Regions from separate parts of the Paenibacillus sp. GCM10027628 genome, predicted to be linked through region 4. Evidence: a T-box and tRNA genes for the amino acid it is inferred to sense, from the RefSeq annotation. Region 4 holds a T-box; the other regions hold tRNA genes.
What was found. A T-box is a leader RNA that pairs with one kind of tRNA and senses whether it is charged. The one in region 4 lies ahead of ACFQZT_RS32715 (arginine--tRNA ligase), so its partner is inferred to be a tRNA-Arg.
Positions count from the first base shown of each region.

Region 1: it has a tRNA-Arg gene. The T-box ahead of ACFQZT_RS32715 (arginine--tRNA ligase) is inferred to sense a tRNA for this amino acid. The anticodon was not compared.
Region 2: it has a tRNA-Arg gene. The T-box ahead of ACFQZT_RS32715 (arginine--tRNA ligase) is inferred to sense a tRNA for this amino acid. The anticodon was not compared.
Region 3: it has a tRNA-Arg gene. The T-box ahead of ACFQZT_RS32715 (arginine--tRNA ligase) is inferred to sense a tRNA for this amino acid. The anticodon was not compared.

Region 1 is NZ_JBHTHA010000016.1:8,240-15,789, forward strand. Features, by position in the region: gene ACFQZT_RS15335 (hypothetical protein) at 1-244, shown strand, start outside; gene ACFQZT_RS15340 (hypothetical protein) at 265-414, shown strand; gene ACFQZT_RS15345 (small acid-soluble spore protein P) at 430-582, shown strand; gene ACFQZT_RS15350 (hypothetical protein) at 859-2,058, opposite strand; gene ACFQZT_RS15355 (anti-sigma factor) at 2,055-2,528, opposite strand; gene ACFQZT_RS15360 (RNA polymerase sigma factor) at 2,525-3,136, opposite strand; gene ACFQZT_RS15365 (MFS transporter) at 3,185-4,399, opposite strand; tRNA gene ACFQZT_RS15370 (tRNA-Arg) at 4,490-4,564, opposite strand; gene tadA (tRNA adenosine(34) deaminase TadA) at 4,609-5,046, opposite strand; cyclic di-GMP riboswitch class I at 5,322-5,410, shown strand; gene ACFQZT_RS15380 (PilZ domain-containing protein) at 5,515-6,228, shown strand; gene ychF (redox-regulated ATPase YchF) at 6,307-7,407, shown strand; gene prfA (peptide chain release factor 1) at 7,450-7,550, shown strand, end outside.
Region 2 is NZ_JBHTHA010000031.1:34,587-42,136, forward strand. Features, by position in the region: gene eno (phosphopyruvate hydratase) at 1-137, opposite strand, end outside; gene gpmI (2,3-bisphosphoglycerate-independent phosphoglycerate mutase) at 183-1,721, opposite strand; gene tpiA (triose-phosphate isomerase) at 1,723-2,478, opposite strand; gene ACFQZT_RS20760 (phosphoglycerate kinase) at 2,503-3,684, opposite strand; gene gap (type I glyceraldehyde-3-phosphate dehydrogenase) at 3,787-4,791, opposite strand; gene ACFQZT_RS20770 (sugar-binding transcriptional regulator) at 4,866-5,894, opposite strand; tRNA gene ACFQZT_RS20775 (tRNA-Arg) at 6,131-6,202, shown strand; gene clpP (ATP-dependent Clp endopeptidase proteolytic subunit ClpP) at 6,362-6,943, shown strand; gene ACFQZT_RS20785 (copper amine oxidase N-terminal domain-containing protein) at 7,015-7,550, opposite strand, start outside.
Region 3 is NZ_JBHTHA010000005.1:88,991-96,540, forward strand. Features, by position in the region: gene tig (trigger factor) at 1-260, opposite strand, end outside; gene ACFQZT_RS08590 (hypothetical protein) at 407-1,324, opposite strand; tRNA gene ACFQZT_RS08595 (tRNA-Arg) at 1,480-1,553, shown strand; gene ACFQZT_RS08600 (hypothetical protein) at 1,920-2,261, opposite strand; gene ACFQZT_RS08605 (DUF4023 family protein) at 2,705-2,818, opposite strand; gene ACFQZT_RS08610 (hypothetical protein) at 2,865-3,221, opposite strand; gene asnB (asparagine synthase (glutamine-hydrolyzing)) at 3,399-5,243, shown strand; gene ACFQZT_RS08620 (XTP/dITP diphosphatase) at 5,288-5,938, opposite strand; gene rph (ribonuclease PH) at 5,922-6,680, opposite strand; gene ACFQZT_RS08630 (GerMN domain-containing protein) at 6,873-7,550, opposite strand, start outside.
Region 4 is NZ_JBHTHA010000080.1:13,565-21,114, forward strand. Features, by position in the region: gene ACFQZT_RS32700 (YheC/YheD family protein) at 1-265, shown strand, start outside; gene ACFQZT_RS32705 (threonine synthase) at 313-1,554, shown strand; gene ACFQZT_RS32710 (hypothetical protein) at 1,695-2,360, opposite strand; gene ACFQZT_RS32715 (arginine--tRNA ligase) at 2,470-4,353, opposite strand; T-box leader at 4,408-4,649, opposite strand; gene ACFQZT_RS32720 (FAD-dependent monooxygenase) at 4,723-5,919, opposite strand; gene ACFQZT_RS32725 (TetR/AcrR family transcriptional regulator) at 6,099-6,884, shown strand; gene ACFQZT_RS32730 (GDYXXLXY domain-containing protein) at 6,984-7,550, opposite strand, start outside.

The DNA.
Region 1 (7,550 bases), on a different contig from region 4:
GGCCGATGAGGCTGATACACAGGCGCTCCGAGTACACATAACAACGGCGGGGCATACCGGGTATACGTTTGATTTTAAAGTAACGTATGTGGATTCTAGAGAGGTAAAGGTGGACCTTATCGATGTCGAGCAAGGAACCACACATATTGATGAGCGAACCGACATCGTCCAAACGCTAGTAGACGATTATGTGCGGCATATTCATGAATGTGCGCAAGCACTGCAGCAAGTCACACACGTCTGAACTGTGGAGGGCAGCAACAAATGACCAGACAAAAAAGCAGAGATAAAAACTTGCAGAACGTTGTTAAAGATTTTGACAAAACGGTGGTTAATAGTCATCAGGCTCAGCAAGTACAGCAACAAACAAATGATAACCATAAGCGGGATGTAATGAATCACGATGAAAACTAGGGGAGTGTGACTAGGATGTCCAAACCAAGAGCTTATTCCGCTGGAGACAGCATGCAAAGCAACGGTCAAGTTGATAGCGATAATAATAATGCTCCGGAAGCTCTTTCCGGCTCTAAAAAGGTTAAGAATCGTAATCATTCGCGACAAAAACAAGCTAAAGGATCTTGATTATACAGGTTCCGAGGGTTGAAAAAATATCTTTACAAAATGTTTAAAAATCAGCGCCCCGGACATACTATATTTGTCGGTGAAGCAGAGAGGTGTGGTTCCGTTGGAGCATTCCGCGAAACAACCGTTGCATAGAGGACTTTTATACCTGTTATAATCAGGCTGGAGGCGATGTGCTAAAGACACGTTACAGTGTTTTATAAGCAGATTTACCAAAAGTTTACGAGTAACACGGTCATAGAAGAAAACCATTAATCACCGACAAAAAAAGAACCCTTAGGGGTTCTTTTTTTCGTCCGTTTCGAAGCTATCTGTTAGATAGACAGAGTAAGTTGGTTTTTTACGATAAATCAGCAATCGAATTCCGGCTCCAATTAGGATCACAGCAACGATAAGGGTCTGACCAAAGCTGTTAATCCAATAAGAATAATTATGTTCGGGGAAAAACCGATACAGCAATTCAACAATGATCTCTTTGAAAACATAATACCCACCGAACACAATGAGTATAGCTCCGATGCTTCGATTATAGGAGATCCAATTCTCGACCAGCGGCTTATCGACTAATGTTCCATTCTCGTATTTTGAAATATTCTGTAAGGCGTCAAAGAAGCTGAAGAACCACAGAATTGGTATCAAGAAGAAGAAGAGGGAAAGTCTTAACACGTCCAGTACATATATGGAAAACAGGAAGACCGCCATTAATTGAATGCCGCGTTTGGTCATGTTCAAGTACAAATGAGCAGCACCCGGAATAATGGCGAGGATAGTAGCTAAGGTCCGATTTTTGCTGTCATAGTCGTCTGAGAAGTGGAAGTCTTCGAACATGCTTCGATCAAATAGCTCAAAGCCTGCTTGCTTACGCTCCAGTTGTTTCAGCGCATCAAACATAGTGTAGAACCAAAGTACCGGCATCGCCAAAAGAAAGGCAATGAAGCCCTCATTATGAGTGAGGATGGTGATAAAGAAAACAAGAATCGCTAACCCGAAAAAAGTGATCATTGCGGTTAAACCGCGCTGCATCAAACCCAATTGATAGTGACCAAGCCCTGGAATAAATGAAAGCAGCATAATTCGAGTTCTCTCGCGTTGGTTAGCCCAAGAAGATGCCGATTGCCAATACGCTTGATCAGGTTCAGGCGGCATATCTGGGGAGGGCATATATGGATACTCAGGGCCGTAAGGCATCGTTCCAGGCACCGGATAAGGCTGAAATCGCAGCAGGAAGATAATCATGTCGATCATATTCGCAATCCACATGAGTGCGGCGAATAGAAGCAAAAGCATCATGGGTGCATCATGGGCATGAATGTCGGTTACACCAACGAATAGCAGGAAAAGTGATCCGAAGAATCCTCCTCCATAAATGAAAGCACGGAACATCCGGTTCATGTAGAAGTGACCTAGCCCCGGGATAAAAGAGAGCAGAAAAGCAACAAGGTTGCTTTTGTTATATAAGGTGTTCGGATGGTTCAAGGCCGGGTACCTCCTTTTTCTTGTTCATTTTGCAATGTGTCTAGCCAAGTTAATGTTTTATTTAACAACTGATCGGATATTGGAACCTCTTTATGCACGGAAGAGGGGGACGGAGGGTTGAAACCCTTAGAGTTTAATGAACCCATTGAACCTAATTCCTGGGATAGTCCATGAAAAAAGCCTGTGACAACAAGTATAAGCGTAGCCGCTGCCGCAACCCCGTAATGAAAGATCGTGGAATGAAACCAAGCAGGTTTAGTTCGGAGCGTTCGATTAACGATAGCATCAATGTAGCTTTTCTCATCGGCTTCCATATGAGGAAGAGATGCCGTTAATTTTTCCAAGCACGTCATATATATGGCTAAGCAGAGGTCACATTGATATAGATGGAGCTCCATTTGAGCCATTTCATCTGGCGATACGCTTGCTTCCACGTACTGCATCCAGGCTAGTTGATCATAATGCTTCATATGAAGTCCTCCTCCTTCCAGTTCTTCCGGAGCCACTGCTTGGCTCGATATAGTTTGGATTCCACGGTTTTGACCGTAACACCTTGAGCATCGGCGATATCTTGGTAAGTTTGATGATGTAAGTAGTAAGCCATTAATACGTCTTGATAATTAGTTGGAATCTGGTCCAATTTTGTTCGCACGAGTTTTGCTGTTTCGTTCATGACCACTTCTTGTTCTAAGTCATTGTGATGATGAGTGGCAGTGGTCGGAACCGGATCTTCGATCTCTGCCGTCATTTCTTCCCTTTTCCGGCTGGCCGCCCGCTTAAAATCGATTGCTCGGTTCACGGCGATGCGTGTCATCCAGGTTTTAAGGCCCTTCATTTGGTACTGGGGGAGGGAGAAATAAATCCGGGTCCATACATCCTGCGTTAAATCTTCAGCATCCTTAGGATGACGTACGATCGCATAGATGGTCTGGAATAAATAATGGCGATAGGTCGCAACAAGTTCTCGAAACGCAGATTCATCGCCAATTAATATACGTTGTACAAGTGTATCTTCCTGAATACTCTCCTCCTCCTCTCCGACATATATAGACGAAGGGTACCTCTTGTACCCCTGCACACCTGTCAAAATAAAAGAACGAATCGCCGGCGATCCGTTCTTTTATTTTTAAAGCGATGTGGTTCGATGAGGGAGTTCTGCTTTTGCCCCGCTAATCCGCGGTTCACTGCGGACAATCCATTGAGACAGAAGGCTGCTAAGGACTCCGAGTACACCGAGAACGATAAATCCCTGGGTTAAAGCAAACCAATCTCCGATGATCCCCATGAGAACGGGACCGATGAACATCCCTAGGCCATAGATCGCTTGGAAAAAGCCCATTGCAGTTGCGCGTTTATCCGACGGCATGTATTTGATGCTTAGCGCCATCAGAACGGTAAAAGAAAGTCCGCGACCAAAACCGGCTAACGCCTGGGTAACCATGAGCAGCCACAAGTTATGAGTAAATGGAATCGAAAAAGTGAACAAGCCCATGAGGGCAAAGCCCCACACGACGACGCGTTTCTCACCAAATTTAGCGGCCCAGCGGCGTCCGCCAAACAAGGAGGCTATTGCAACCGGAACATTGGAAAAGAACGTCAGCAGTGACAAACTAAACTTATCAGCCCCTAGCCCAGTAGCATAAACGGGGGTAAAACCGAAAACCGTAGCAAAGGTAAGCACCTGCGACAAAATAGCCAGCAATGAAACGAACAAAAGCGTACGGTCTGTCGCTACATGGCCGATTCCCCGCAGCGTGATTTTGGGGGCATCGATTTCAATTTTTTCCACAAGAAAGAAGGATCCGATAAGACCTATCGCACCGAGAATAGCGCCCATGATGAAAGCTGCTTCCCAGCCTATCGCGTCTGCAGCCCAGCCTGCCATGAGGATACCGAGCATCTGACCCAAAGAGTTGAAGAAGCTGATCGTTCCGATCGCTTTTGTAGATTCTTCATGTTTATAATAGCTCGTAAATAACACCGTAAAATCAACCCATGTGGCCGCGGCAGCGCCGGCAAGCGCACGAAGAAGGAGAATCCATGTGAAATCTTTTGTCATCCAAAGCCCGAGCCCGCTGAGGCCTGTAAAGAGTAAACCAAATGTAATAAACAGTTTGCGCTTATGAAAACGATCGGATAGGACACCGACCGGGATACGCAGCAGCATCTGCGAAATGCCGTACATTCCCACGATCCAACCAGCCAGTTGATGGCTGCCTCCCAAAAATTCCACATAAGGAGCCATGATAGGAACACTCGTGTACATAGACATCCAGAACAGCAACGTAACGATGCAGAATAAAGGGATGCGAAAAGAAGAGGGCGATTTCATACTCGTCATAGAATGAGTTCTCCTTTCGGATTGCAAAAAGAAACAAAGGGATGGCCAACCCGTAGTTGTCATCCCTTTGTATAGTTATGTTATTTTGAACGCGCCACGGGGGGATTCGAACCCCCGACGCATAGTTTAGGAAACTATCGCTCTATCCTGCTGAGCTACGGGCGCATGGCATCGTTTATTTTATCACGGATGCTTTTACTCGCGCAACGTTATTCCTTACCACGCAGCTTGCGAAAAAATTGCGTCAGCAGCGTCGCGCACTCTTCCTGCAAAACACCGCTCACCACGTCGACACGGTGGTTGAATCGTTCCTCCTGCAGCAAATTCATGAGGGTTCCGGCGCAGCCGGCTTTGGGATCTGTCGTCCCATAGATCACCTGCGGGACCCGGGCTTGGACAATCGCACCCGCGCACATGGGGCAGGGCTCGAGCGTCACGTACAGTTTGCAGTCGAGCAGGCGCCAAGCTTGCAGATGTTCACTGGCCTGTTTGATGGCGATCATTTCAGCATGAGCGGTCGGGTCGAGGGACGTTTCACGCAGATTATAGCCGCGGCCGATAATCGTGCCGTTATGTACGACAACCGCTCCGATGGGGACCTCCCGGATAGCTTCCGCTTTAAGCGCTTCTTGAATGGCTTCTTTCATCCATGGAATATGTTCATCCACAGGGGGACACCTCGCTAAAATTCAGTTATCCACATGTGAATAAGAATCGAACAAGCATTCGTTGTTAACAATCTGTGGACAACCATGTGGATAAGTCGAAAAGTTGTGGATATATGTTTATATTGTATGCACACTTTACTTGTAAATCAAGGAAAGAGGCATTTACGGGAATTTTGTTGAAAATTGATACTAAAATACGTATACTTAGAATAATAATAGGTCTTTTATCCTAGTCAGGAATAATTACATAAGGTTTCGATAAATGGCAAACTTGTTGAAAGACAAGGACGCAAAGCTGAGGGTCTAAGGTTCCACATGGAACTACGGCAGTCTGGCTACCGAAAATCACGGCTATTTTAGATTTTAGGTAGTAGGCTGTTCCGATCAGACGGGGATGGTCTACTTTTTTAATACAAAAAAATGAATAGAGAGGAAGTGAAGAAAGCAATGAAGCATTATGGCAGCAAGGAAGGCAATGACATTGAGGTATTGATTGACAGCAAAGCAGTGCTGGATAAGAATGATTTTGTTTCTACAGGTGTCCTTACCTATGCGCTGGGCGATATTATTGAGGTGGAACTGCCGCAATACGAGGTTTTTGGACTTGGAGACAAAGTCAAGATGACGGTTTATTCGAAATCGGGATTGTTCGTTTTTGAAACGACCGTAGTTGCCAAAGATCATGGTTCGGTTATTTTGATTAACCCGCCTGAGAATCGCAAGAAATTTACGGAAAAACGGGAATTTCCGCGAATTGACATCCAACAGGACGGATTACTTCATGGACTTCATGATGTGAAAAAGAAAAATAAACATCAGTTTGATAACCCGGTCGTTATTTCCATCAAGAACATTTCGATGAACGGCGTTGGTTTTACAATTGAAAACAACTCTATAGTAGATAAAATTGTCGATAAGCATGTCCAGCTCGACGTTGAAATGGATCTGGGCTTCTCGATGCCGGTCAAGACCGAAATTGTGCGGAAAGAGAAATCGGGAACCGGCATCTATTATGGGGCTCGATATCTCGAAGTTCCAGACATGAAAACGAATGCATTAAGGGCCTTTATTTTGAAAAATCAGGTTGAATCGTACTTTGTGCAGAAGCGGGAAGCTCAGTACAGAAGCCTATTGGAAAAAAAGTCTGCGGTGAATCAGTAGCCGACAGGCTTTTTTTTGACCTTCAAGTGCTATATAATAGATGAGTATCATTTTCAACATTAAGGAGTTGTAGCTGCAATGGCTTTGAAAGCAGGAATCGTCGGTCTACCGAACGTAGGAAAATCGACTTTGTTTAATGCAATTACACAGGCGGGCGCAGAATCTGCGAACTATCCGTTCTGTACGATCGATCCGAATGTCGGGGTAGTGGAAGTACCGGACGAAAGACTGCAGAGGCTGGTGGAGATCGTAGTACCCAAGAGCATTGTTCCAACGGCCTTCGAATTCGTCGATATTGCGGGTTTGGTGAAGGGCGCGAGCAAGGGCGAAGGGCTTGGCAATAAATTTCTCGCACACATTCGTGAAGTAGATGCCATCGTGCATGTAGTTCGTTGTTTTGTGGATGAAAATATTACGCACGTATCCGGTAAAGTGGATCCGATCGGTGATATCGAAACGATTAATCTCGAGCTGATCCTGGCTGACATTGATTCGATTGAGAAGAAGCTTGAGCGTTCCCGCAAAAACTTAAAAGGCGGCGACAAGAAAGTTGCAGCCGAGGTTGAATGCCTGGAGCGCATCAAAGATACACTATATGAAGATAAACCGGCGCGTAGTCTGGATTTGAGCGATGAGGAAAAGCTGATTGTTCGCGACCTCCATTTACTGACCATGAAGCCTGTATTGTACGCGGCTAATGTAAGCGAGGAAGAAGTAGCAACAGCGGACGATAATCCTTATGTGAAAATCGTCAAAGAATTCGCCGCGCAGGAGAACGCGGAAGTCGTTCCGATCAGCGCGAAGGTTGAATCCGAAATCGCTGAGCTGGAAGACGAAGAGAAAGCGATGTTCCTCGAAGAGTTGGGACTTCAAGAGTCCGGCTTGAATAGATTGATTAAGGCAGCTTACAAGTTGCTCGGCCTGTACACATATTTTACAGCTGGCGTACAAGAAGTAAGAGCTTGGACGATTCGCAAGGGAATGAAGGCGCCGCAAGCAGCGGGCGTGATTCACTCGGATTTTGAACGCGGCTTTATTCGCGCCGAAGTTGTATCCTATGACGATCTGACTGCTGCCGGTTCGATGAATGCAGCAAAGGAAAAAGGGCAGCTGCGTTTGGAAGGTAAAGAATATGTGGTGCAGGACGGCGACGTGATGCATTTCCGTTTTAATGTTTAACATTTAAATATCCTCTAAATTAATGGTAAGGAGTGATCCGATATGTTGGATAGACTTCAGGCAATCGCGGATCGCTATGAGAAATTAAGCGAACTGCTGTGTGACCCTGACGTAACCAGCGATACGAAGAAGCTCAGAGAATA
Region 2 (7,550 bases), on a different contig from region 4:
TATGCGCCTGTGGAAGCGCCTGAAGGAACGATTGCACGGCCGAAAGCGCCGGATTCGAGGTACACTTCTACCTCAACAGTTGGGTTACCGCGGGAGTCCAGGACTTCGCGTGCATAAACATCGGAAATAATTGTCATCGTTTGCTACACTCCTTTTAAAATATGGTGATTCTTATTAAAACATTACCGTTTAATAATTGTGGAACCCGTCATTTGCTCCGGTTGCTTCACTTGCAGGAAGTCGAGCATCGTAGGAGCAATATCTGCCAAAATTCCGCCATCTCTTAGTGTAACAGATTTGTCCGTCACAATGAAAGGCACGGGATTTGTCGTATGGGCGGTGTTACGAGTGCCGTCCGGATTCGTAACTACATCAGCGTTACCATGATCGGCTGTGATGCAGACCACGCCGCCTTTGGCCAGAACAGCTTCTACAACCCTGCCTAAGCACTCGTCGGTAGCTTCGATCGCTTTCACTGTCGGCTCCAGAAGCCCGGAGTGTCCGACCATGTCCGGATTCGCAAAGTTTAAGATGATGACGTCTTGGCGCTCCGCTTCAATCTCTTTCACGGCAGCGTCCGCTACTTCGTAAGCACTCATCTCAGGCTGCAGGTCATACGTCGCCACTTTCGGTGATGGGATGAGAATCCGAGTTTCACCGGGAAGCTCAACATCACGACCACCGCTAAAAAAGAAGGTTACGTGCGGATATTTTTCCGTCTCGGCAATGCGCAGCTGTTTCAAGTTGTTCTGAGCCAGTACCTCGCCGAGCGTGTTGTCCAAATCTTTCGGTTTATACGCGACAAAGCCGTCTACAGATTCACTGAACAGTGTCAGACATACGTAGTATAAGCCTTTAGGCGCTTTGTCTCCGCGATCAAAACCACGGAAATCTTCATTCGTAAATACTTGCGAAAGCTGGATCGCACGGTCAGGACGGAAGTTGAAGAACACCACAGCGTCTCCGGACTCCACAAGTCCTACCGGCTTGCCGTCTTCGCTAGTGATAACCGTCGGCATCACGAATTCGTCGAATACGGATTTTTCATAAGATTCGATAATCGCTTGCATCGGATCGGTGTATGCCGGGCCTTCGCCATAAACCATGGCGCGGTAGGATTTCTCCGTACGCTCCCAGCGTTTGTCGCGGTCCATTGCATAATAGCGGCCTTGAACTGTAGCGATTTTACCTACGCCGACTTCGGCGATTTTGTTCAGCAAGCTCTCCATGTACTTCTTCGCGGAATCCGGTGCTACATCGCGACCGTCCAGAAAAGCGTGGATATATACTTCGTCGAACTGCTCTTTCTTGGCCAAGTCAAGCAAAGCGAACAAATGTTGGATGTGGCTATGTACGCCGCCATCGGAAAGCAATCCGTAAAGGTGAAGCTTTTTGCCGTTCGTTTTCGCATGACGCACAGCGCCTAGCAGCGTTTCATTGTCGTAGAATTCGCCATCACGAATCGATTTGGAAATACGGGTCAGGTCCTGATATACGGTGCGGCCTGCACCGATGTTCAAGTGTCCTACTTCAGAATTCCCCATCTGGCCTTCCGGCAAACCTACAGCTTCACCGCTTGCAATTAAGGTTGTATGTGGATAAGTCGACCAGTAACGGTCGTAATTTGGCTTTTTCGCATGAGCAACGGCGTTGCCCTGCTCTTCCGAGCGAAGCCCGAAGCCGTCCAGAATGATCAGCGCTACCGGTTTCGGTCTGGACATCTTACTTCGCCCCCTCGACGAGTTGGATGTAGGAAGCAGACTCCAGGCTTGCTCCGCCTACAAGCGCACCGTCAATGTCTGGTTGAGTCATGTACTCAGCAATGTTGTTCGGCTTCACGCTGCCGCCGTATTGGATGCGAACCGCATCAGCGACGGACGCGCCGTACAAGCCGCTCACGAGCTGACGGATGTAACCGATAACGTCTTGCGCATCCGCTGCCGTGGAGGACTTGCCGGTGCCAATCGCCCAGATTGGCTCATAAGCGATAACGACTTGCGCCGCTTGCTCTGCGCTAAGGCCTTGGAAAGCCGCTTCCGTTTGCACTTTGCAAACGTCTTTGGTTTGACCCGCTTCGCGCTCTTCGAGCTTTTCGCCTACGCAGACGATCGGGGTTAAGCCGTGTTTGAACGCCGCTACGACTTTTTTATTTACGATCTCATCGGTTTCAGCGAAGTAAGCTCTGCGCTCGGAATGTCCGATAATTACATACTCGACGCCAAGCTCTTTCAGCATTACGCCGCTGATTTCGCCCGTGTAAGCGCCATTGTCTTCAAAGTGAAGATTCTGTGCGCCAACGTGCAGGGTCGTGCCTTTAACAGCTTCAACAAGAGCTGGAAGGTTCGTGTATGGAGCGCAGATTACGCTCTCCACGCCGTCTACTTCTGCTTTACCTTTTACTTCGTTCACGAAGCTCACCGCTTCGGAAACGGTTTTGAACATTTTCCAGTTACCCGCGATAATAGGTTTTCTACTCATTTGTACGCCTCCTTAGCTTAAAAATTATTTGTCGTTCAGGGCCACAACGCCCGGCAATGCTTTGCCTTCCATGAATTCAAGGGAAGCGCCGCCGCCTGTGGAGATGTGATCCATTTTATCAGCCAAATGGAATTTCTCAGCTGCCGCTGCGGAGTCTCCGCCGCCAATTACCGTATAACCGGATGCCGTAGCGCAAGCTTCTGCTACAGCGCGAGTTCCGTGGGAGAATGGCTCGATTTCGAATACGCCCATAGGTCCGTTCCAAACAACAAGCTTCGATTTAGCGATCGCGTCTGCATAAATCTCACGCGTTTTAGGTCCGATGTCGATACCTTCCCACTCAGCAGGAATGCCGTCAACGCCGACGATTTGTGTATTCGCGTCTGCACCGAATTTGTCAGCAACTACGATATCCACTGGAAGCAGGAAATTCACGCCTTTTTCTTTCGCTTTCGCGATGAAGCTCAGCGCCAAATCCAATTTCTCGTTATCTACCAGGGATTTACCGATCTCGTAGCCTTGTGCTTTGAGGAACGTATAGGACAGGCCGCCACCAATGATGATGTTGTCTGCGATGTTCAAGAGGTTGTTAATGACGTCGATTTTGTCTTTTACTTTCGCGCCGCCGACGATAGCCGTGAAAGGACGCTCCGGATTGTTCAGCGCTTTGCCGAGCACGTCCAGCTCTTTCTCCATCAGTAAGCCTGATACAGCTGGAAGGTGATGCGCGATGCCTTCTGTGGAAGCGTGGGCACGGTGAGCCGCACCAAATGCATCGTTCACATACAGGTCAGCCAATTCAGCAAAAGCTTGCGCCAAAGCGGGATCGTTCTTCTCTTCGCCTTCGTAAAAACGAACGTTTTCGAGCAGCAAAACTTCGCCGTTTTGCAGCGCAGCTACTTGAGCTTTCACCGTTTCGCCGATGGCTTCATCAGCTTTCACAACAGGCTTGCCAAGCAGCTCCGATAGTCTTACAGCAACTGGAGTCAAGCGAAGCTCTTCTACAGCTTGACCTTTTGGACGGCCAAGGTGACTCGCCAGGATCACTTTCGCACCTTTTTCAATCAAAAATTTGATTGTAGGCAGCGTCTCTCTAATACGCGTATCGTCTGTGATTTTACCATTTTCCAAAGGTACGTTGAAATCAACGCGAACAAACACTCTTTTCCCTGCCACTTCAACATCGCGAACACTTTTCTTATTCATGCAACAGACCCTCCCGAGGCGATTTTAAACAACTTCATTATACGTGAAATCGAACATAAAGAGGAGAATCGCTTCTCCTCTTTATGGGTGTTTGTTTATGAATTACAGGCCTTTGCTTGCGATGAAAGCTGCAAGGTCAACAACGCGGTTGGAGTAGCCCCACTCGTTATCGTACCAGGAAACCACTTTCAGCATGTTGTCGCCAACTACCATTGTGGACAGAGCATCGATTGTGGAGGAAGCTGGGTCGCCGTTGAAGTCGCTTGATACAAGCGGAGCATCCGTGTAGTTCAAGATGCCTTTCAAAGAACCGTTAGCTGCTTTTTGCAATGCTGCGTTTACTTCATCAACAGTTACGTTAACTTTAGTCTCTACAACCAGGTCAGTTACGGAAACGTTAGGTGTAGGTACGCGCATTGACATACCGTTCAGTTTGCCTTTCAACTCAGGCAGAACCAGACCGATTGCTTTTGCTGCGCCCGTGCTGGAAGGAATGATGTTCTCAGCTGCTGCGCGAGCACGACGAAGGTCTTTGTGCGGCAGGTCAAGAACGGACTGGTCATTCGTGTAGGAGTGAACAGTTGTCATCATACCTTTTACGATACCGAAGCTATCGTTGATTACTTTTGCGAATGGAGCCAAGCAGTTAGTCGTACAAGAAGCATTGGAGATTACTGTATGAGCTGCCGGATCGTATTTATCTTCGTTAACGCCAAGGACGATCGTGATATCTTCGTCAGTTGCCGGAGCGGAGATAATAACTTTCTTAGCGCCGCCTTTCAAGTGAAGGGAAGCTTTTTCTTTCGCTGTGAAAATACCAGTAGATTCTACAACGATTTCTGCGCCAACAGATGCCCAAGGAAGGTTTCCAGGGTCGCGCTCAGCGAATACTTTGATGGAACGACCGTTAACGATCAGTTCGCCTTCGCCAGCTTCAACTGTAGCGTCAAGTTTACCGTGAGTTGAGTCGTATTTCAGCAAGTGAGCCAAAGTTTTTACATCTGTCAAATCGTTGACTGCAACGATTTGCACTTCAGAGCTGTTCAAAGCTGCACGAAACACGTTACGTCCGATACGTCCGAAACCGTTAATACCTACTTTTACCATAGCGAATTCCTCCTAATAGTTAAAAAATATTATATATTTCAAGACGATGTCTACAGGAGACACACGTCATGATGTCAAAGCTCTACATGCTTCATAATTTCGTGCGCCGCTGCCTCGTCTGTCACCAGCACATCTTCCTGCCCGTGACGAAGTACGGAAGCGATCGCCTCTCCTTTGCTCTTGCCGCCGGCCACGCCGATAACGACCTCGATGCGTTGAAGGTCTTCCAACCTGAGTCCAACGGTCGGCATTTTGTGAACGACATTCCCTTGCCGGTCAAAATAATACCCGAACGCCTCAGCCAAAGCGCCATCCTCTTGTAATCTCCGCGTTGTTTCAGCGTCGACTTTGCGCCTGCGTGCCATGACCATAGCATCTCCGATTCCGTGTACAACGATGCGACAACTGCGCACGGCATCGACAACTTCCTGAATTTGAGGATCTTGAATCAGCGATTGGTACGCTTCTTCTCCAAGGTGGTCCGGTACATGCAGCAGCCGGTATTTGCCGCCTGTCTTCTTGGCCATAATGGAAGCAATCGTGTTCGCCTGCATATCCACGCTTTCCCCAAGCCCGCCTCGCGCCGGAACGAACCAACTTCCTTTCATCTTCGATGAAATGGCCAGGTTGTTCGCAATCTGTGCCATGGTCGAACCGCCCGTTACTGCGATAATATCGTCCTTGGCTACATATCTGCGCAATGCTGCCGCGCCCGCTCGCCCGAGCTCAATCTTGGCAAAGGTTGAAGTGTCGGAGTCTCCCGGGACTACGATGACTTGAGAGATCCCGAACGCTTTGCGGATGCTTTCCTCCAAGTCGCTCAAGCCAAAAGCCATTTTAATAATGGGCTCCATCGCTTCAAGCAGCCTGCGGCCGGATTCACTGATCTTCATACCTGTTGCATCGGTTTCGAGCAATCCTTGCTCCTTGAGGAAATCCACTTCGCCGCGTAGCACACGTTCCGTCATGTCCAGCGAAGAAGCTAATGTTCTTCTTCCGACTACACCGGAAACGAGAATATGCTGCAGGATCGAATAGCGCTTCTTCATGATGTCCATTAAATCCGGCAAGAGCTGTTTTTGAATGTCAAGAATTTCTCTCATAATGACGGTAACAACGCTCCTGCTCCAATTGATGGACGTTTTATGTCCCGGGTATACATTTTGCGTCCCACCCGGGCGAAAAAAAATTGCCTTACAAGCACATTATAACCAATAACTCACCGAGATTCAACATTTGTTCAAACTTTTTCGGCAAATTGGACTGTAAGGGTTTGCAGTCTTGCTTTTTTCGTGCAGCTGTCATATAATAACCCTTGCTTCACTTAAAAATTTACTTTGCGCCCGTGGTCCAATGGATATGACGTAGGCCTCCGGAGCCTGAGATAGGGGTTCGATTCCCTTCGGGCGCGTTCTTACAGAACGAAATCAGTTGCGAAACTGATTTTTTTTATTGCAAGTTTGACCTTTCTTGACCTTTCGATGTTTTTTCGTTATCATACTTGTAGATACTGTTAAAAGTATATAGATCCACCATTTGAACCATTTACCCATTGAAGGAGGTAATTCTCATGAGTTTTATCCCTATGGTCGTAGAACAGGACGCGCGCGGTGAAAGAGGGTACGACATTTACTCCCGTCTGCTGAAGGACCGCATCATCTTCCTCGGTACAGGCGTTAACGATGTTGTAGCCAATTCAATCATTGCCCAGCTGCTTTTCCTGGCCGCACAAGATCCTGATAAAGATATCAGCCTCTACATCAACAGCCCGGGCGGCTCGATCACAGCCGGCATGGCGATCTTCGACACCATGCAGTTTATTAAACCGGACGTGTCCACAATCTGCGTCGGTATGGCCGCTTCCATGGGCGCTTTCCTGCTGACTGCAGGCGCCAAAGGCAAACGCTTTGCGCTGCCTAACAGCGAAGTCATGATTCACCAGCCGCTCGGCGGCGCGGAAGGTCAGGCTTCCGACATCGAGATTCGCGCGAAGCGCATCTTGAAAATGAGAGACAACCTGAATAAGATCCTTGCTGAGCGGACAGGTCAAACATTCGAACGCATCGAGAAAGATACCGACCGCGACAACTTCATGAGCGCTCATGAAGCGGTAGAATACGGACTCATCGACAAAGTCATCGAGCGCGTATAAACGACAAAAACACTGACATTCTGCAGCTCGCAGAGGTCAGTGTTTTTTTATTTGACGGTGATGTCTATTACCTATTTCTTCTCATCCAACGGGTAGAAAATCAGATCAATCGGGAATGCCGAGCCCGCCGGCGGCGTAAACTCGATATCTAGCGCATCCTCTGTTCCCGTCGTCCGCGCCAACACTTCCATTCCATCGAAAGCGGTAATGACGCCGGAGGCCGGAACCGGTATGATCTCCCCGTTAATTTTGAACGGCCCTTTGAAGACGCCGCCCTTCGCCATGATCATTAAAGCCATTTTGCGCGGCTTATTGGCGTGAATTTTGTAGACGACACCGTAGTTACCGCTGTCCTCCACGTTTTGCTTGCGCATAACGTCATAACCTTTGACGAACGGATCCGATTTATTATCGCCAATGGTCAATACGGATGTCTTGGTGAATGACGATGCATCAATGTCCCATTTAAGCTCAGATACCGGGAAGGATCCCCGTACATGGCCAGTAAAAGCTAGCAAAGGCAGCTCCTGCGCTGTCGTAGGCGTCAGTCTCTGATCCGTTACTCCGAACGACATTTGCAGCTCGCCATCCGTTTCCACATCATAGA
Region 3 (7,550 bases), on a different contig from region 4:
GGCTCGATTTTAACCTCTTCGATTGCTTGTACGTAAACTTCCGGCAAAATGATATCCAAAGCATCTTGATACAAGCTTTCCACACCAAATTTAGCTTCAAAGATCGAACGAGGCACTTTACCTTTACGGAAACCCGGAACGTTCACTTTCGCGGATACTTTTTTGAATGCTTTATCCAGTGCATCTGCGACGCGCTCCGCGCCAACTTCCACTTCAAGAACGCCAACGTTCTTCTCTATTTTTTCCCAACTTGCTTTCATTTTATGCCTTCCCCTCCAAAAATGTACCATGACATATTTTCACGTTCTGGCAAGTGGAGTGCTAATACTCATACCCCTACCTACCATTATAACCACTCTATTATAACATATAACATTTTCATTTCAAGGCAGGCTCTTCCGCTCAATTAAGAAGGATACGGATTGAATTGATTGATGAACGTTTGCAGCGTCAAATGGGCACGTTTCCATTGGAGTTTCATCGAATCGACAATCCCATAATTCTCGAGCAATTCTTCACGGTTGGGCGTCCCGAACAGCCTTTCCTGAAGTGCCGCGTGCAAGGCTGAAGCCCATATGTCGACAGCCCCTTCCTCCGGTTTCAATAGATCGGTATAGACGGAAGTGCCGTAAGCGTAAGCCAGAAACTCCTGCCACGATTGCCCGGCGAAAAAGACAAAATCAGGCTGGTCCATTTCACTAATTTCCCCGACTCTGCGAATCATATCACGAATTTGCGCTGGAAAATCTTCCGGGCAAAGCGGCGTTTCTTCGATATCAACCGCGACTTTAATCCCGTTCTTAGGCATTTCTATAATGCCGCGCTCTCCCATCTGCCTAAGTGTCTGAAGCGCCTTGAACTGAATATGCGGATGCCGCGCCTTTTCAGAAACCCATTGTTTTACAGCCAAGCTGGCGTCCGGAAGCTCGACATATGCCAGTTGTTCGAGCGCTGTAACCTGCTGCTCCAAACTGCCTTCACGAAGCATACCCAGAAGCTTTTCGACATAGGCTGCATCGTCCGTCGTTTTCTCTTGTATATACTGCCTCAGCAACACTTCCTCTTCTTCCACTTCCTCATACGTTGTGGGGGCTGATGGAAATACCGTTTCCGGATGCATGGTCTGAAGCCAATTAAAAAGCGCTTCCCATTGGTCCGTTTTATTTGTATCGACGTTCGGAAATTGCAAAAGAAACGTCAGCAGTTGCAAGGCGTCGCTGTACTGCTCCCGTTGTAGAAAGCGGGTTAGCTCTTCTTCATAAAATTGCTCGGTTTTTGGAAAAAGAATCAAATTGTTGACAGATGGTTCTGTAATGGGGATCACCTCAAAAAAACTTCGTCTCGCTGGAGACAGTTTACTCGATTGTTCTATCGATTGCAAAAGAAATTAAAAACGGGGTTGACTTCACTGAAATCGATGTGATAATATAACTCTTGCTTCGCTAAAAACGAACTTGTTTCTAAAGCGAAATGCAATAAGTCCCAGTAGCTCAGCAGGATAGAGCATACGCCTTCTAAGCGTACGGTCGGGGGTTCGAATCCCTCCTGGGACGTAAATGATAAACGTACTGACGTTCGTCAGTACTACAAAAAAAAACCGTCCATATATTGGGCGGTTTTTTTTGCTAGATTTGTTCGATGAGCGATTGTTAAACGGAAGGACGGTTAGCCGGATGGTGACCAGGCTCAGTAGAATCCAGGTTTTGCTGTATTCGAGAAGATTGTTTGGAGTGAGCGATTGTACTTTGCGTTATTGAATCTAAATTTCTACCTTTTTTCCTGCTCATAAAGGGCATACCCTCCTGCTAATAGAGTAGAATGGTTACTAAATTAGTATGGATTATTGACCTTTATCGTATGCTGGAAAAGTGAGGGTTCTCTGGCCTATGAGAAAACCCGGCAGATGGCCAGGTTCTTATCTAAGGTTGTATGTTTGGGGACGTCAATCCTCCATCTTTCGCGTCTGTAAAGATGAAAAACATCGTTATCGACACGATTGCGACATCCCCACGTGTCTGTAACGATGAAAAACATCTTTCAGCTCCACCCAGAGTACAGTGCTGCTGATTTTTTCGTCTGTAAAGATGAAAATTATCGTTAGAGACACGATTGCGATATCCCCAAAGGTCTGGAACGATGAAAAACATCTTTTCAGCTCCACCCAGCGTACAGTGCTGCTTTTTTCCTCGTCTGTAAAGATGAAAAACATCGTTATCGACACGATTGCGATATCCCCACAGGTCTGGAACGATGAATAACATCTTTTCAGCTCCACCCAGCGTACAGTGCCACTGATTTTCTCGTCTCTAAAGATGAAAATGAGGCTGTCGATTAACTGTTCATACCTTCGGAAATCTGCGGGAGACCACAAAATGTATGCGAAAAATCATACAAAATGAGCGGCGCACACATCGAATCAGTCGATTCTATTCGAAATTTCATACACAAAACGCGATTTGGGCCCTGATTCTGTAAATGAATACGAAAAATCATATACAATTTCTGCATGTTTCCGTTCACGTCAATACTATCCCCAATAAATCGACAGCCTCAAAATTATCGTTAGAGACACGATTGCGATGTCCCCAAAGGTCTGGAACGATGAAAACCATCTTTTCAGATGTGCACTTGCTGACCATTGTTGTGTAACCATAATAAAAGCCCGCAAGGAATTTCCTTGCAGGCCCTTCGGTGCCATTAGACATTAGTGCTTGTGATTGGGCAGTTTATCGCCCGGACGTTTATGCCCTTGTGTCCTCAAATTCTTCTCGGCTTTTCTCTGCTTGTCATGCAGCTTGCTGATGAAATGGCTATCCATGAGCATTCGCCTCCTGAAGAAATAATGGCACTGCCTATTTAGAATGTCACACTAGCTCTAAATTTAAACGCATCGCCAAGTTAAGAATAGCTCCTCTGGCTTCCGCATTCGTTTTGACCAACTCGTAAAGTTCTTCGAACTCGGCCCGTTTCTCCATAAATACCGGCTCTGTCTTAATCGCGGTTTGCGTCCAGTTAATCAGTACGTTTTCAGCATGGGTCAATTCATTATAGGCACGATGAAGACCGACACGTTCGATGATTTCTTCCATTTCCGCTTGTCCGACTTCCTTGCCTTGTTCTTTCAAAGCTTCGATTCGTTTATCCGCTTGATTGCTGATTTGCAGAAAATGTTCTCTGGCCGCCAGGTAATCAATTTGTGCTTTGGAGTGCTTTTTTTTCATTGTCATCACCTTCGTCATAGAATAAGTAAGAGTTGGATTCATTGTAACAGCCCTGTCCGCAAAACACAAAGCCGAGTTGAAATGTGGGCGCGGGCGCCAAAGCGGGACAGACATTTTATGCCCTCAGGACGCATACCCTTTATCATCATGCTCTCTTAAGGAAAGGGATGAACGTCTATGTGCGGAATAACGGGATGGATAGATTGGCGGAAAGACTTGACCGGGTACCCGTCCATTCTAGAGAATATGACGGAAACCTTAAATCTGCGCGGCCCGGATGCTTCCGGCACTTGGATATCGCAGCATTGTGCGCTTGGCCATCGACGTCTTAGCGTGATGGACCCGGAGAACGGCGCCCAGCCGATGATCCGGAAACAAGGTGATTATACGTACACGATCGTATATAACGGTGAACTTTACAACGCCCCGGAGCTGAAAAAAGAACTCGAAGGACGCGGGCACCATTTCCGCACCACGTGCGATACGGAGGTACTGCTTGTCGCTTTTATCGAATGGGGCCGTGCTTGCGTGGATCGTCTTAACGGGATTTTCGCTTTTGCGGCGTGGAACGATCAGGAGCAATCCCTCTATTTGGTCAGAGATCGGCTCGGCGTAAAGCCGCTTTTTTATTCTCATCAGAATGGTGTGCTTCTATTCGGTTCCGAACCGAAGGCGATTCTTGCCCATCCGGATTTCAAAGTCGAGGTTGGCGCGGAAGGTTTGGCGGAAATATTCGCAGTAGGCCCCGCACGGACGCCGGGACACGGGATTTATCGCAACATGTCGGAGCTTAAGCCCGGGCAATGCGCTGTCTTTGACCGCAACGGCTTGTCCATCCGCACGTACTGGAAGCTGGAAAGCAAGACGCATCCGGATGATGTAGACGCAACCGCAAAGCGCGTGCAGGAACTGCTCCAGGATACCGCTGAGCGCCAGCTCGTCTCCGATGTGCCCATCTGCACTTTGCTGTCCGGAGGGCTTGACTCCAGCGCGCTGACGACTCTTGCGGCGAATCATTACAAGGAAAGCGGCAAGGGCCAGCTTCATACATTCTCTGTCGATTACGTCGACAATGACAAGCACTTTAAAGCGAATGCCTTTCAGCCAAATGCCGATGCACCGTGGATCAAACGAATGACCGAGCATTTAGGCACCGCGCATCATTATATCGAATTTGACACCCCCGAGCTCGTAGAATCGCTGAAAACAGCTGTTTTTGCCCGCGATACACCGGGGATGGCGGATGTTGACGGATCCCTGTATTTGTTCTGCCGGGAAATTAAAAAAGAAGCGACCGTCGCCATTTCCGGAGAAGCGGCCGATGAAATTTTCGGCGGTTATCCGTGGTTTCACCGTGATGACGCGCTTGAAGCGGATACTTTTCCGTGGTCGCTCAAACTGAACAACCGGGTCGACATTCTGGCTCCTGATCTGATCGATTGGATCAAACCGTTCGATTACGTCAGCAACCGATATCAACAGGCATTAGACGAGGTGCCGCGGCTAGCCGGAGAAACGCAGCAGCAGAACCGGATGCGCGAAATGTCGTATCTGAACATCACCCGATTCATGCCGACACTTCTCGATCGTAAAGACCGTATGAGTATGGCCGTTGGTCTGGAAGTACGCGTTCCCTTCTGCGATCATCGGCTTGTCGAATATGTATGGAATATTCCCTGGGAAATTAAAACATCCGGAGAAAGGGAGAAGGGCATTCTGCGAAAAGCGCTCAAAGGCGTACTCCCTGACGATGTGCTGACTCGCAAAAAAAGCCCTTATCCGAAAACGCATAATCCAAATTATTTAACGGCAGTAAGAAAATGGGTACTGGAAATACTTGACGACTCCAGCTCGCCGCTGCTCCCCTTTATCGATGTGAAAAAAATTCGCGAACTCGCCAGCTCGGAAGAAGCCGATGTGAACATACCATGGTTCGGTCAGTTGATGTCGGGACCGCAGCTATTCGCTTACCTCGCTCAAGTGGACACTTGGCTGCGCACATACAAAATATCGATTCGATGAAAAAAAACCTGCTTCCCCTTTTCGGAGGAAAGCAGGTTTTGCATTTATTCGTCAGCTTCGTTCGGCAGCCTGTCCAAAAACTTTCGGAGCGCTTTCGCCCGATGGCTCATTTCATTTTTTTCTTCAACTGTCAATTCCGCCATTGTCTTCTCAAACGCCGGAATATAGAACAACGGATCGTAGCCGAACCCGCGCTCACCTCTGGGTTCGCTTATAATATAGCCTTCACAGCGGTCTTCCGCTTCAATCGTTTCATTTGCGACCGGGTCGATAAGCGCGAGTGCACAAACGAATGCGGCTTCACTCAGGAGCTTCGGCTGTTCGGCGTTCGCTGGGTAAGCATCAGAGGGAATCTGCTCATTTAACGCTCGCAGCAGCTTCGCATTGTTCTCGGCATCTGTCGCTTCCTCGCCCGCGTACCGGGCCGAATATACGCCTGGCGCTCCGCCAAGGGCCGTAACGCACAGCCCGGAATCATCAGCCAGCACAGGTACGTGCAGATGAGCGGAAATGACCTGCGCCTTGATGCGCGCATTTTCGGCAAAAGTGGCTCCGTTCTCTACGATCTCAGGGAGATCGGAATAATCAGCCAAACTGCGGACTTTATAGCCTTTGGGTTCAAAAAGCTTTGCAAACTCCTTGACTTTTCCTTCATTACGTGTGGCTATAACGACAAAATTACTCTGCAGTCGCATGTTCCACACCTCGAATGCGTGCGCCAATAGGTCCGAGAACCTTCCGCTGCTCCTCAATCATCGCCTGAATGCCCGTTTCAGCCAGTGCCAATAATTCATCCAGCTCCTTGCGGGAAAATGGTGCATCCTCGCCGGTGCCTTGGATCTCGACGAATTGGCCGGAACCTGTCATGACCACGTTCATATCGACTTTTGCCTGGGAATCTTCTTCATAATTGAGATCCAATCGAGGCGTTTGACCGATGACCCCCACGCTGACAGATGCGAGAAAATCATTGATTGGAAATACCTTTAAATTTTTATCCGTTACCAGTTTATTAATGGCAAATGCCATCGCTACAAAAGCACCTGTAATCGAAGTGGTTCGTGTACCGCCATCCGCTTGAATCACATCGCAATCCAGCGTAATCGATCTCTCGCCCAGCGCCTCGAGATTAACAACGGATCGAAGTGCACGCCCGATGAGCCGCTGAATCTCCATTGTACGACCGCCAAGCTTGCCCTTGGCCGCTTCACGCTGATTTCTAACTTGCGTCGCACGCGGCAGCATCGAATACTCCGCCGTCACCCAACCTTTTCCTTGACCCTTCATAAAAGGCGGGACCCGATCCTCAATGGTCGCTGTGCAAATAACCTTCGTATCCCCGACCTCAATAAGCACCGAGCCTTCAGCGTGTTTAATATAGTGAGGGGTTATTTGCATAGGTCGCAGTTCTTGATTCGTTCTTCCATTGATTCTCATAAATTGTTGTTCTCCTCCTGTACTCGTCTTGCCTATGTCCCCATTGTAATGTAGTGCGGGACTTTTGTAAAAAAAATAGGCAAACTCCCCTTAAAATTGATTTTATTATTTCCACTTCATCCAAAAAATGACCCCTACCGCAAGCAGTCCGGTTAGACAATACTTGCAAGTAGAGGTCTCGATCATTTTCGATTAGAGCTTCAATTGATTGATATGCGTCGGCCTGGAGACCGGCTTGTTGTATTTTTGATCGTCCGTTGATGTAATCTTTCCGTCGACCTTAATTTGTACTTGTTTAATGCCGGTATTTTCAGTTAAAGAAAGGATCACCGACTGCAGCGCATCACCGGATGCCGTTTGATCCGCGCCAGGCAGCTTGCCGGAGAAATCGACCGTGACTAATCCATCCGCCTGTTTGACGCTTTTCACTTCCGTAGTTGCATTCAACACGCCGGTTAAGCCTTTTTTGGCGTCAGGTCCCTTAATGAGCTGGTCCACAACGGCTTTGGCCACATCATCCGTTCTTTTGACCATGCGGGTAACAGGTACGTAATATTTGTAATTTTGATCGTTTTGGTTCAAGAAATAGAGCGTCACCGGTGTCGATTGTCCGAATTCGGCGTCTGCCGCTTTTTCGATGTTGATGCCCATCGTACGCGCAAGCGGCGTATCCAGCGGCGTTTTGCCTTTTGGCATTTCCTTCAGATCTTTGCCATCAACGCGGAGCTGAATTTTCTCAACCGTCGGGAAGCTCGTAAGCGTCCAAGTAACGGCTTCAAGAATTTTACGTTCATTTTGCTGGTCATAGTTCAAAAATTCTTTGGAGAAGTCTACGACAGCCCTCTTATCGGCCGTAACGTTGACGCCGAG
Region 4 (7,550 bases):
TATGTCCATATCAGAGCTGATTGCGCGAATGGATAAAGTCGCTTTAGCCTCGGCCGAACAACTCAGCCTCTCCTATCCTTCGGTTCGTACGATGGGGGTCGATATGGGTCTGGATATAAAAGGGGATATTTGGATTATTGAAGTAAATTTCGTCCCGATGCTTGGACTCTTTCTGAAACTTAAAGACAAGTCCATTTATAGGAAAATCAGATCGTTTTCACAAGAATTAACCGGCTCCGTGGACATAAGCCGTCTCCTTCTTTGACTTTTTTTAATAGTCTAAGGTAGTGTTTGACGCTAAGGAGGCTGCCTATGAACCGGTTTAGGCTTGTTTGCTCGCGATGTTCGCTGACGTTCCCTTTCCGCTATAACGAAATGAAATGCACCTGCGGAGGCACGCTGCTGGTCGACTATGATCTAGAGCAAATTGCTGGAACGTTTACAAAAAAGGCGCTTGCTGCTCGCTACCCTTCAATGTGGAGATATAAAGACCTGCTTCCGGTTGATGATCCTGATTGTATCGTCTCTTTGGGAGAAGGCTGGACACCTCTTATCCGCCTGCGGGAATGGGAGCAAAAATTGCCGATCCGACAGCTGTGGATCAAGCGGGAAGAACAGAATCCGACGGGCAGTTTTAAATCCAGAGGGTTTTCGGTCGCCGTATCGCTGCTCAAGGAAGCGGGCGTGACGCAAGCGGCAGTTCCCTCAAACGGCAATGCGGCCGGCGCTTTGGCCGCTTACGCCGGACGGGCTGGCATTCAGGCCTATGCTTTCATTCCATTAGACTGCCCGCCTCTCATCGTTCAGGAATGTGTCCAGTATGGTGCACAGACCTATCTGGTGGATGGTTTCATTCATGATGCCGCCGCCATCATTGAAGCCGGCAAAGACGAGCAAGGCTGGGTGAATGTAGGGACTTTGAAAGAAGCCGGGCGGGTGGAAGGCAAGAAGACGATGGGACTGGAGCTGGCGGAGCAGCTCGGCTGGAAGTTCCCCGATGTGGTAATTTATCCGACCGGCGGCGGTTCCGGTATTATTGGCATGTGGAAAGCTTACCTCGAGCTGCAAGCTATGGGCTGGATCGACGGACCGATGCCGAGGTTCGTTTGCGTCCAGGAAGCAGGCTGCCAGCCGATTGTAGACGGATTGGCGGCTCGCAACCAGGCGACGGCAACGGCGACGGCGACACCGGCAACGCCTACAGGGGTGCCGGCCAACCCGACAGGAATGCGCGTCCCCAATCCTCCGGATTTGGCGCTCATCCTGTCGATCGTGGAGCAAAGCGGCGGCACGGCCATCGCGCTTAGCAAGAACGAGATCGCCAGCGCAGCCGCTTGTCTGGGCGCGCAGGGCATCTCCGCGTCGCCGGAAGGCGCGGCGACTTGGGCCGGCCTGCTCGCCTGCTGCGAGAGCGGCTGGCTGCGGCCGACCGATTCGGTCGTGCTGTTTAACACGTCGCACGCAATGAAATACACAACGTTGGCTTCGGCCCCGCAGCTGCCAACGATCAGGAACTACCAAGACTATTGTAATCACCTGAATGGATTGCAATGAGAGAACAACCGTCAGGGTAAATCACCCTGATGGTCTTTTGCTTGTAATTCCATCTATTTGCGACTTAGTTAATGCATCGATCAGCTCACAGATAAACAAAAGAACAGCCAGAGGATCAGGTCCGCTGGCTGTTCTTGTACTTAATTGGACTCGCTGGCGCCAAGTCCGTTCTCTTCGTAAAGGCGGTACATCGCTTGAATCATCGGCTCGGCCGGATCGCGATTCAGCAAGTAGAGTGTCATCAAATATTGTAACGGCAGCGCGCAGGTATTATTGCCTTCTTCGACGGCAACGAAACCCGCTTCCAGCACGGGACCATGCTCCGGATGCAGCTCCAGATCTACATAGATTTTCTGATCCGGGAATTCTTCCCGAACTGCGTTGGCGCAATAAGGAACGATGTGCTTATCCAGCAGCGCTTTGGCATCATCTTCCGATTGCGGCGGGTTCGGCAGCGGGTGGCTTTCCGGACTGCGAAGCAAATCGACAAAGAACGATGACAGCCAAAGAGCGGCATTCGGATTGCTTTGAAAATTACGCATAATTTCATTGAGGAAAAATCCGCATGAGCAGGTCTTTCCGTCTTTCGCAAGAGTAAAAGCAAACATCGGACCGTAGGTCGGGTTATTGCCGATTTGTCCTTCTACTTCATAATCTTCATACTGTTCTTTTAAAACTTGCTGTATGTGCTGAAACCAAGTGATAATCACTTTTGCTTTCTCTTGCTCTTGTTCTTGATCCAAGTCAAGTTCCGCTTGTTCTTGTTCGGTTTGTTCTGCTTGGGTGTCGATATCTTTTTCAGTCATTAGGATTGAAGCCTCCTGCATCATTCAAATTGGCACGAATATTTCTATTGTACCGCATTTGACCAAGATCAGAAAGCTATTGTTGCAAACAGGTCCTCCCGCGAATCATCTACATCCGTTTGGGTGTAGGAAGCCCGAGTATTTGCAATGCCTGATGCAGCGTATCCTTATAGGTTTGGGTTATCCACAGACGATGGGCAACTTGCTCCTCTTCTCCCTTCAGAACTGGGCAGGATCCATAGAAATGGTTGAACAATGAAGCCAATTCGAACGCATAATGACAGATCAGGCTGGGCGCCAGCTGTTTCGTTGCGGCACTCAGCGCCTCGGGCCAATAAGAGATATGCCTCAACAGATGATACTCAGGCGCCTCAAGTATAGCGCCATTGAACCCGTATGCTCTTCCCCCGAGACGGCCCTCTTTTCCCGCCTTATCCAAAATGCTGCTCGCCCTCGTATAGGCATACAATAAATAAACGCCAGAGTTGCCGGTTACCTCAGTTGCCTGCTGCAAATCAAAAACAACTTCCGTTTGCAACTGGTACTTGAGCAAATAGTATCGAATCGCCGCCGCAGCGATCGTTTTGCTGGAGATACCTGCCTTTCTTGAACGTTTGGCGTCGATGACACTTTCCATACGCGCCAGCAGGTCGGCAACTTTAATCCCGATGCCTTGGCGCCCAGACATCGCGTAGGCGCTTTTTCCGTCCGAGACATCAATGCCGAGTCCCGCAGCGGTTTCCGGGCTTAAGGAAACGACGCCATAACTAACGTGCTTGAGTTGGTTGGCTTGCTCTTCATACCCAAGCACCTCCAGCGCCAGTTTCACCATTGCCTGTGGATATTCTTGACGATGGTCGATGACGTTGATCACCATATCGGCATGGCCGATTGTTTTTTTGCTGCCGCTAGAGGCTGTCGACCATAGGCCTTCCTCCCATTTTTTATAAACAAAATCGTTCGGAAGGATGCCGAATTTCCACAAATGATAGGCAATATCCTTGGCTGTGTAAGTAAGAATGCCGTTTGAGCGAACGAGCACTTTATCCGCCAGAAAGTCGGCCCCATCCATAGCTTCGGCCGATTCGCCAGCCTGCTTCAGCACCCAGCAACCAGCCTGCTTCCCTTCCGTCACTTTATGAAACATGCCCGTCTGCTGCAGCAATTTGAACGCGGTATCCCAGAAGCCCTCCCTCACAATACGGCTTTCCCAAACCAGCACATCATAACCGATGCCAAAATGCTTCATCTCTTCAAGCTGCTCTCGAACTATACGCTCTGCAACAAGCGAACCGATCCAAGCAAGGTTGGAATCGCCCGCCTCTAGGGCGTGTAATACCGACGAACGCTCTTCCTGGAGCGGCGGATGCTCTTTGTAGGCTTGATTGATCTTTGCATAAGTATCCCAGCAGAAATCCCCAAATCGTTCATATGGCTGCTCCGTCTGTGTGTGAAGAATGCCGACAACGGTATCGGCCAGCTGATTGCCCAGATCGTCGATATAATTGTGCACCTCGACTTGGTAACCGGCATGGCGCAGCATGCGCGACAGCGAATCTCCGATGCAGGAGTTCCTTAAGTGGCCGACATGGGCCGCTTTATTGGGATTGATCGACGTGTGCTCAACCAGCACCTTGGTCCTCTTGGCCTGGTCGCTGACCCATGTCGGTTGGTTCATTCCTCTATCTGCCCACTCCTGCCAGTTCACATAGAAGTTCAGAAATCCTGGCGGCGCCACAACCACTTTAGCGAATAAGCCTTGGACATTTCCCTTTTTTTCGAAAAGCTGCTGCAGGTTCTGAGCAATTTGAAGCGGGGGCTTACGCAATATTTTGGCTAGCAGCATTGCAATATTCGTACTATAATCGCCATGCTCCGTATGAGCAGGGTGTTCCGTGATCACTTTCAGCGTTTCCGGACGCTCCACGCCCTCCTCGTGCAAGATAGCCGCTGCAAGCTGCTCGATTTCGGCTATCAAAAGATCGTGAATCATGTTCAGTTCCTCCCTGTTCTTTTCTTGAAAATGCAAAAAAGCCCCCGTCTCCAAAAAAGAGACGAGAGCTGTTCATTCCCGCGGTACCACTCTAAGTGCTAAACCTTAAAGGCTTAACCCCTCACAGATAACGGCTTATGCCGGATCTCCCTACTTCCCTGCCGCTCATGCAAACAAAGAGGTTCAAAAGACCATTTCCCAGGTCCGTTTCGTTCTTGACATTCGTACCGGTTCCCACCTGCTCCGGCTCGCTGCGACTGTCCGACAAGAATTACTGCCCTGTTCATCAATGTTGACTATGAAATTATGAAATTGACTAAATATTAAATTATTTATACAGGATCGTTTCGTAATTGTCAAGACGATCTATCAATAGTCCTTTAGCTCGATCGCGTTAGCAGCTTTTGCAATCATTTTCATCACCATTTTAAACATGGTATTCATCACGAAAGGAACGCGAAGCATCCAATTGCGCAGAGATATTTTAAAATTAGAGCTTTCGATCATGCTTTCTGCTGCATATAGGCCGACTTTCTGGTTCTTCTCCACAAACGTTCTCATCTCTTGTTCATAGGCAGCCAAAGCAGTTGTGTACTGACCTTGCGCGGCTTTAAGCTCACCAGCCAGTACATAAGCCCCGATAAGTGCAAGGCTAGTTCCTTGCCCGGAAAGCGGCGACGGACCATAGGCAGCATCACCCACAAGCGCAACCCGCCCCCTTGACCATGTCGGCATATGAATCTGACAAATCTCGTCAAAATAAAAATCATTCGCTTCTTTCATAGCATGAAGCAGACGCTGGGTTTCCCAGCCCGTTTGACTGCCGAAAACGTCGGCAACTAGTTTTTTCTGGGTTTCCGGCTGGTGACGGTCGTAGATTAAAGACTTTGATTTAAAAATGAACATCCCCTTAGCCTCGGTATTGTCTCTTGCGCTATACATGCCTACAGTCTTGCCGGGAATCGTATAAAACTGCTGGCTGTGGTCAAGGTTCAGATAATTGTCGGTGGAAAAGATCGAGATATAGCAGCCAAGCGACCTTTTAAATTGATCTTCATCGCCAAATATCAGATTGCGCACATTGGAATGAAGACCGTCCGCCCCTATCACCAAATCAAATGTCTGTGGCGTGCCGTGGACAAATTGGACTTCAACGCCCGCTTCAGTCTCATGAATGGCGGTAATCGAATCCCCCCAAATATAATTAACGGTGTCCTTCGTCAAATTATACAAAATGGTATTCAGATCGTCGCGCATAATTTCGATGTCCAGACCCTGCTGATTGCCCATGCCCGCTTCGCTTACCCGTCCTTCAATCTTGCCAATCCTGTCTACGAAATAAACGCCTGTAATGTGCGTGTCAGCCGCACGAACTTGATCAAGAATACCCATCCGTTCAAGCACCGAAATGGCAGCTCCTCGAATATCAACCCCATAACCGCCACGTCGCAATGCGGGGGAGCGCTCAACGATAGTCACCTCAAAACCATAGCGGTGCAACCAATAGGCAAGTGCGGGTCCGGCAATGCTCGCACCGGAAATAAGAATTCGTTTCATTTGTTTCATAGATATCCACTCCTATCATTTTATGGAATAAAGTCATGAGAAAATCATTTAACTGTGTATTGTATAAACAGTATATATCGTATACAATTAAAATGCAATTAAAATTTAATTTTGGGTTCGAGTCAACCACCCCAAAAGCGATTTTCTTGACTTTACAGCCATGAAGGAGGGCTATTCCTATGAATAATGAATTTGAAGAAGATCTGCCACGCGGCGTGGCACTCAGTTGGGGGTTAGTCAAACCGACGCAGCGGGGACCGAAACGCGAAATGAGTCTTAAGCAAATCGTTGATTCGGCCATTGCCGTAGCCGATAAGGACGGACTCTCCGCTGTCTCTATGAATCGAGTCGCAGCATCCTTGGGCTTCACGACCATGTCTCTTTACCGATACGTGCCGAGCAAGGACGATCTTGTCCTTCTAATGCAGGACGCCGTATGCGATATCTCCATCCCGGCGGAAGATTCCGCTCATTGGCGCGAAAATATGATCAACTTCGTTCGAACGATTATGCGCTGTTTCCTTGACCATCCATGGTTGTGTGATATCCCTGCTTCCGGCATTCCGATTACGCCAAACAACTTGCGCATTGTGGACTGGGCATTACGGATTATGCATGAACTTCCTTTAAATCATCATGAAAAGATTTCGTTTGTTGTCCTGTTAACAAGCTATGCACGTGTATACGGCTTGTTTCAACGTGATATGAACCGTGCTATCCAGACAGGCGTCAACACGGGTCCAGTCCGTGGATTAGACTATAGTGCTGCGCTTAACAAACTGGTTACTGCGGAACGCTTTCCCTATCTGCGGCCCGTCATACTTGCGGGTGCGTATTCAGCTGATAATGATAACGAAGACGAAACCCCCTACGGATTCGAATTTGATTTCGGTCTCGCAAGGATTTTGGATGGTATCCAAACTTACGTTACATCTAACCGAGCGAGTGACCCTGATTTATCCTGAAGCACGAAAACCGGATTCCCTTGTAGAAAATAAGGGATCCGGTTTTTTTATGCGTCGAATGATTAGATTTAAGAGAGGGACATCTAAGCTCAAATTCCACTATCTATCAGGGCTTGTATCCGGCAGTAATCGAACGAGTATGGCGTCTCCGCTTGCGGATACTTTTACTTCCGCATACCTGGCTGTTCGTTCAACGTCATGGCCGGTACCTTCAGGGATAAAATAGGTTTCAATACCGTATTCGATGTTGTTGTATCCACTGATTGTCCCGTTGATACGAATCTCGCGTGATGCCAGCGTCTCTCCTTCGGTGTATAGGCGACGGAACTCGTAGACACCTGTGGCTGCGTTCGGAGCAAGTACAACAGCTATTTTCTTATGGGTAAAAGTACGCTGTTGCAGGTTCGCCGACTGTTGTGGCGTCGATATTGCATAACGAAGACGAACGTAGTCGCCTTGCATCAAAGATCGCGGATCCAGCGGTGCAAGCTCCAGCCTAATAAGCTGTCCATGGGCCAGCAGCCACTCGCTTTTAACGATTTGCAAGGACATTGCGGTAAGTTGCAGCAGCACAAGCACTGCTATTAAAAGACTGATCCCTTTGGCGGTCCAAGAGCGGTCAGCTGCGGTATGCTCAACTTCAGCTTGCCGGTTCCGCTTTTCATA